2 regions of the Bradyrhizobium sp. BR14999 genome follow, and region 2 is predicted to be linked to the other one. Evidence: riboswitches for the same ligand, from Rfam matches in the RefSeq annotation. Region 2 holds a riboswitch; the other holds the start of a gene.

Region 1 (3,472 bases), 2.9 Mb from region 2:
CGGCCGCAACGCCATTCAACGGCAGCACTTCCTGTACCGACATCTTAGCCACCTCTGCCGTCGAGACCGCGTGCCTTGCCTGCCGATTGCAGGAAGGCACGCGAGATGTCGAAGAATTCGGGCACGTCGAGCAGGAAGGCGTCGTGACCGCGATCGGTCTCGATCTCGGCGAACGACACCCGAGCACTCGACGCATTCAGCGCGTGCACCAGGGCGCGCGATTCCGAGGTCGGGAACAGCCAGTCGCTGGTGAAGGAGACCACGCAAAAGCGCGTCTTGATGCCGGCGAACGCCTTCGCCAGCACACCGCCATGGTCGGCGGCGATGTCGAAATAATCCATCGCGCGCGTCAGGTAGAGATAGGAGTTGGCATCGAAGCGCTCGACGAAGGACGAGCCCTGGTAGCGCAGATAGGACTCGACCTGGAAATCGGCATCGAACGAGAAGGTCGGCAGCTCACGGTCCTGCATGCGGCGGCCGAATTTTCGGTGCAGCGCGGCGTCGGAGAGATAGGTGATGTGCGCCGCCATGCGCGCGACCGCTAGCCCGCGATGCGGATGGATGCCGCGGTCGGCATAGCCGCCATTGTGCCAGTCGGGATCGGCCATCACCGCCTGGCGGCCGAGCTCGTGGAACGCGATGTTCTGCGCCGAGTGCCGCGTCGAGCAAGCAATCGCCAGTGCGGAGTACACGCGAACAGGATAGGCCGCGGTCCATTGCAGCACCTGCATGCCACCCATCGACCCGCCCACGACCGCGAACAGCGTGTCGATGCCGAGCCGGTCGATCAGCATCGCCTGCGCGCGCACCATGTCGGGAATGGTGATGACAGGGAAATCGAGGCCCCAGACCTTGCCCGTGGCGGGATTGATCGACGCCGGCCCGGTCGAGCCCATGCAGCCGCCGATCACGTTGGAGCAGATGATGAAGTAGTGTTGAGGATCAAGCGGACGGCCGGGGCCGACCAGCGTCTCCCACCAGCCGGGCTTGCCGGTGACGGGATGCACATTGGCGACATGCTGATCGCCGGTCAGCGCATGGCAGATCAGAACGGCGTTGGAGCGATCGGCGTTCAATTCGCCATAGGTCTGGTAGGCGATCTGGAACGGCGACAGATCGATGCCGCAATCGAGCCGTAGCGGTTGATCGGCGCCGAAATACATAATCTGCGAACTCGGATGATCGACCTCGTGCGACCGATCATCGGTGCTGATCGCAGGACTCGGTATCGACTTGACGCTACCCATTTTGACCATCGACCTCGTTTGCGATCGGACTTCAGACCGCAGTGACATCAGGCCATGAAAAACCCGGCCTGAACGATAGGTTCGGCCGGGATCGGAAGCGTCCCCGGCCTGTTTAGCGAGTTTTTTAACGTGGCTGCAAGCCGGCCGGCTCAAATGACCACGGAACAGGCAAAAACTACCGTCTGGGGCGGTTTTCGTCAAGTCGCGGCCCGGATCAACCGGATTTGCCTCCGAGCGGTCGATCGAAAAGGCCGTCATTTCTCTTTGCTTTCGCTGCCTATCCTGCCTAATCAGGATAGACCGCAGCTGACCGCTTTTGCGGATCGGCACCTCTCAACAGCTCTTTGTCAGTCATGTCCCAACGTCCGCCCGCGCCACCATCGCTTCAGGAATTGCGCAAGGAGATCGACGCGATCGACGAGGGCATGCATCGCCTCCTGATGCTGCGCGGCGACATCATCGACCGTCTAATCCAGGTGAAGCAGACCCAGGAAGTCGGCTCGGCGTTCCGCCCGGCGCGTGAGGCCGCCATGATGCGTGACCTCGTGCAGCGCCATCGCGGCATCCTGCCGCTCGACACGGTCGAGAGCATCTGGCGCGTCATCATCTCGACCTTCACCTATGTGCAGGCGCCTTTCTCCGTGCATGCCGACATCTCGGTGAGCGAGCCGGCGATGCGCGATTCCGCGCGCTTCCACTTCGGCTTCACCGTGCCTTACGTCGCGCATTTCAGCGCGCAGGCGGCGGTCGAGGCGGTAGCGAAGTCCAAGGGCGATCTGGCGCTGGTCTCGGCCACCTCGAGCCGCACGCCGTGGTGGCTGTCGCTCGAGGAAGAAGGTGCGCCAAAGATCATCGCGCGGCTGCCCTTCGTCGAGCGCGCCGACCATCCGGCCGCGATGCCCGTGTTCGCGGTGTCGCGGGTCGCCGACAGCGCCCTGGTGACGGAGGTCGAGACCTTCAGCGTCCGCGTCTCGGGCTGGAACGCCGACGTCGCGCGCGCGCTGTCGCCGCTGGCCGAGATCGTGGCGGTGCCCGATACCGCCTTTGACGGCGCCGCCCTACTGGTCTCGGTCACGAGCGCGACCAGCATCGACAAAATCAAGGCTGCCCTGATCGAGGCGAGGGCCTCGGTGCGCTCCACGGCTCTCGTCGGCAGCCACGCAACGCGCTATACGGTGCCCCCGACCGGGCCGAAATCGTAAGTCGCGAGCCGTCCCGCCAATCCGGAGTTTAAGATGTCCCGCCCCGTGCCGAATCCCGGCATTCTCGATATTGCGCCCTACACGCCCGGCAAGAGCCCGGTGCCGGAGCCGGGCCGCAAGGTGTTCAAGCTCTCGGCCAACGAGACGCCGTTCGGACCCTCGCCCAAAGCGATCGAGGCGTTCAAGCACGTGGCGGATCACCTGGAAGACTATCCGGAAGGCACCTCACGCGTGCTGCGCGAGGCGATAGGGCGTTCCTTCGGGCTCGACCCCAACCGCATCATCTGCGGCGCCGGCTCGGACGAGATCCTCAATCTGCTCGCGCACACCTATCTCAGCCAGGGCGACGAGGCGATCTCCACCACGCACGGCTTCCTGGTCTACCCGATCGCGACCATGGCGAACGGGGCCAAGAACGTGGTCGCGCCCGAAAGCAACTTCACCGCCGACGTCGACGCCATCCTCAAGGCCGTGACACCGCGGACAAAACTGATCTGGCTCGCCAATCCCAACAACCCGACCGGCACCTATCTGCCGTTCGACGAGGTCAAGCGCCTGCGCGCCGGCCTGCCGTCGCACGTGCTGCTGGTGCTGGATGCCGCCTATTGCGACTACGTCTCGCGCAACGACTACGAGATGGGGATCGAGCTCGTCGCCACCACCGAGAACACCGTGGTGACGCACACCTTCTCCAAGATCCACGGTCTTGCGGCGCTGCGCATCGGCTGGATGTTCGGCCCCGAGCACATCATCGACGCTGTCAACCGCATCCGCGGTCCCTTCAACGTGTCGACGCCGGCAATGTATGCCGCGGTCGCCGCGATCGAGGACACCGCGCACCAGGCGATGTCGAAGCAGTTCACCGAGACCTGGCGCAATCGGCTGACCGAAGAGATCGGCAAGCTCGGGCTGAAGGTGACGCCGAGCGTCGCCAATTTCGTGCTGATCCACTTCCCGACCGACAGGGGCAAGACCTCGGACGATGCCGACGCTTACCTCACCAAACGGGGCCTGGTGCTGCGC
Region 2 (3,472 bases):
GGGCAATGAATCACGGTTACAACAAGGCCGCGGAGGCCACCGCGCTCGCCTGGCGCAATGGCTGGTTTCACACGGGCGACGCCTTCCGCATCGACCAGGACGGAAATTACTTCTTCGTCGATCGCTTCAAGGACGCCATTCGCCGGCGCGGCGAGAATATTTCCTCGTTCGAGGTCGAGCTCGAAGTCGCAGCCCACCCGGCCATTCGGGAGGCTGCCGCGGTCTCCGTGCCCAGCGAACATGGCGAGGACGACGTGCTCGTCGCAGTGTCCCTCGCCGAAGGTCAGACCCTGGATCCCGCGGACCTCATCCACTTCCTCAGGCCAAGAATGGCTCACTTCATGGTGCCGCGCTACGTCCGCATCCTGAGCGATCTGCCAAAGACGCCAACTAACAAGATTGAAAAATATCTGCTGCGCAGGGACGGGGTTACGTCCGACACGTTTGATCGCGATGCGGCTGGGATTGTCATCAGGAGTGAGCCTGTACGCTCACCGCGCTAGCGCGCTCTCTTCGACGCAGGCGCTCACCCGGATGCCCTACTTAGCGAAAGCCCACCCCAGCTTTGCGTACGTTATACCACGCAGCACTACCCCATGAACGCCTGCACCAATGGACAGCCCTTACCAGCGAGTGAACGCAAAAACACCAGGCAGGAAAAGCGTCGTCGCTTCCAGCGTGAATATGGCGGCTCGAGCAAAAAAACGGAACGCGAGCCTCGGCTCTGCTCTATGGCTATGCAGAAAGGAGGAAAGTCGCCGCAGTTGACACAAGACTGCCAACGGCTTCCCTGCACTTCTCAAAGCTGACGAGACGATCGCCCGTAAGCTCGTTCATGTAGACCCGCCGGTTCACCTCTATCATTAGCGATTGAACCCTCATGTCGGCACGGTAGTGTTTCGCCGGAACGAGCGCGCCCGAAAATGGTCTGTCAGCAGCAACGGTGAACCCGAGTTTCCTTGCAGCGTCTGCAATTGCTCCACTCAGTCCATGCGCGGTGTGGAGAGGATCCGTCCCAATGCAGATTTCGGGTCTCCGCGGGTCCTGGTCAGGCTCGTGCGGTAGCGGACGATCAGCGAAACTGTGGCAATCGATAATGAGGCAACGGTCTTCACGGCGGAGCACCTTGTCCACGGCCGACGTGAGTAACTCATGATGCGGCCGATACCACCGCGTCATAATACGCTCATGTTCAGGCGCCGAAGCTGTGGCTCGCAGGCGTCTCCCGGTGCTGGTTGCGGTGTAGATCGCGCCCATGCCGCGGCCTGCCATCGGCTCGTCTGCATCGTCTGAAAAGCGTTCCACGTCGCATACCAGCCGGCTGACTGGAAACACAACTCGCTCCGCTTCATGAAGCGTAGGTGGGAATAGCTCGTCGGTAAAAGCGTCCGTCATCCGGAGCAACTCAGTTTCGAGCTCACTCTCGCCGAGAGACAGTCGCGCGCGCTCATCGGCCGGAATCAGGCGAGAACTGTGGGGAATGTGCAGCACAGCGATCTTTCTCGCATCCATCCCGTTTCGGATTTCGGTGCTCTGCCTAATGGTCATTGCCAGTTCTCCCCATTCCGGATGGCCCCCGGCGCGCCGGGCTGGTCATCGATCCAGCCAGTTTGGCGCGCGTTGCTGACCAGTCGCTCCACTTCATTCGAGGTCACGGCCCTGTTTTTTAGCCGGACCGTGATCCGGCCTCGGGCAAGCCCGGTGGCGAGAGCATTATAGAACAGGCGCTGGACAAAGCCGGCCGATGGGAGGCCGGTTTCAGCGATCACCATGCTGCGGATTGGCATGATGCGGCCCACGCGGACAATGGCTGGAGCGGGAAGGGAAGACGCGGCCAGTCCGATGATGACACGGCGCCGCGTTGGCGGAGCGGAATACAGACTTAAAGGTGGGATAGACATGTTGCCCCCTGAGCTTCGCCGGAGGCTGGTACTGCCTGGATTGCCACTGAACAGCCCCATCCCACAAGTGTGGATACCACCTTACCGCAGCGGGCAGGTTGGTGAAGGTACCAGCCTTCGTCTTGATGTACCTTGTACATGGGAGGCGAACGAGAAACGTTCAAGTAGCGCCCGCCGGTCTGCTCTCGCGTCCAGAGATTCGGTTCCTCGACGTCGAAAGAGAATCATCATCCCTAAATTGGCGCCTGACCTCGTAATCGGGATCCGGCGACGAACGAGCGCAAATATACCTGCCCGATCACGCGCCATCGCAAGTGAAGCTGATCAGCTATCTCGAAGATAGGTTTAACTGACGAGCTCAAGTGGACAAGGACTTCAGCTCCGGCGGCGGGGCGCCCTTCCCCTCGAGCATCCCCAGCGCCAGCGCGGCCTCCACCCGCACGCTCGGATCCTTATCACCCGCTAGCTGTCGGAGGGGGATGAGGGCTTGTTCGATCCCCGGGAAGGTCGGACCGAGGCGCCCGAGGTGCCAGGCCGCCAGGCTGCGGACGAAGGCAAGCTCGTCGCCTAACTCCGCAATAAGGACGGTGACCGACTCTCCACCCAGCGGCGCCACCCGGGCGAGGGCCGCCGCCGCCCAGACGCGCACGAACTCAACCGGGTCCTGGAGGGCCGCAGCGAGGTCGGACACAGCCTCGGTTGCCGCGGGGCCGATCTCGCCCAGGGCATATGCGCCGAGGCGGCGCTGGAGCGGATCGCTGCTCGAAAGCTCCCCCACCCAGTCTGCGATGGAAGTCCCTAGGTAAGTGACCTGCGCGCTCATGGTCCGACCCTACTCAAGGCGCCACGCCGAGCCGGCGGTCCAGGTTGAACGCGGCGCTGATCAACCCGATGTGAGTGAATGCCTGCGGGAAGTTGCCCAGCGCTTCGCCACGCGGACCCGTTTCCTCGGCGTACAGGCCGAGGTGGTTGGCATAGGTCAGCATCTTCTCGAAGATGAAGCGGGCCTCCTCGGCGCGGCCCGACCGGGCCAGCGCTTCCACCAGCCAGAACGTACACATATTGAACGTCCCCTCGCTCCCGGTCAGGCCGTCGCCGGCTCCTCTGCCGATCTCGTAGCGGTGCACCAGGCTGTCGGAGACCAGCTCCGCCATGGTCCGATCGAGCGTCCCGCGCATGCGGGGGTCAGTCGGCGACAGGAAGAAGACGAGCGGCATGATCAGGTTGGACGCATCCACCGCGTCGGTGGCGAAGTGCTGCACGAAGGTCTGCCGCTCCGTGTCCCAGCCGCGCGTCATGATGGCCTCGTAGATGCGGTCTCGCTCCGCGGCCAGGCGGGTGCGGTCCAGCGGCAGGCTCCGCTTCTGCGCAAGGCGGATCGCTCGGTCCAGCGCCACCCAGCACTGCACCTTGGAGTAGACGAACTGCTGCTGTCCACCGCGCACCTCCCAGATGCCATCGTCGGCTCGCTCCCAGTTGTTCGCCACCCAGTCGAGCATCTTGCGCAGGTGGCACCAGAAGTCATAGCCGGTCGGCGTCCCGTACTTGTCGTACAGGTAGACGGCGTCCAT

What was found. Region 2 has a riboswitch for S-adenosylmethionine ahead of ACR9YP_RS22330 (hypothetical protein). Riboswitches for the same ligand answer to the same signal wherever they lie in the genome.
Region 1: another riboswitch for S-adenosylmethionine. It lies ahead of metX (homoserine O-acetyltransferase MetX); the one in region 2 lies ahead of ACR9YP_RS22330 (hypothetical protein).

What each region holds. Positions count from the first base shown of each region.
Region 1 is NZ_CM148536.1:1,910,278-1,913,749, reverse strand. Features, by position in the region: gene metW (methionine biosynthesis protein MetW) at 1-43, opposite strand, end outside; gene metX (homoserine O-acetyltransferase MetX) at 45-1,247, opposite strand; SAM riboswitch at 1,339-1,418, opposite strand; gene ACR9YP_RS08855 (chorismate mutase) at 1,601-2,449, shown strand; gene hisC (histidinol-phosphate transaminase) at 2,483-3,472, shown strand, end outside.
Region 2 is NZ_CM148536.1:4,802,587-4,806,058, reverse strand. Features, by position in the region: gene ACR9YP_RS22340 (AMP-binding protein) at 1-503, shown strand, start outside; gene ACR9YP_RS22335 (N-formylglutamate amidohydrolase) at 736-1,548, opposite strand; gene ACR9YP_RS22330 (hypothetical protein) at 1,545-1,901, opposite strand; SAM-I-IV-variant riboswitch at 1,928-2,035, opposite strand; gene ACR9YP_RS22325 (HEAT repeat domain-containing protein) at 2,260-2,724, opposite strand; gene ACR9YP_RS22320 (glycoside hydrolase family 15 protein) at 2,738-3,472, opposite strand, start outside.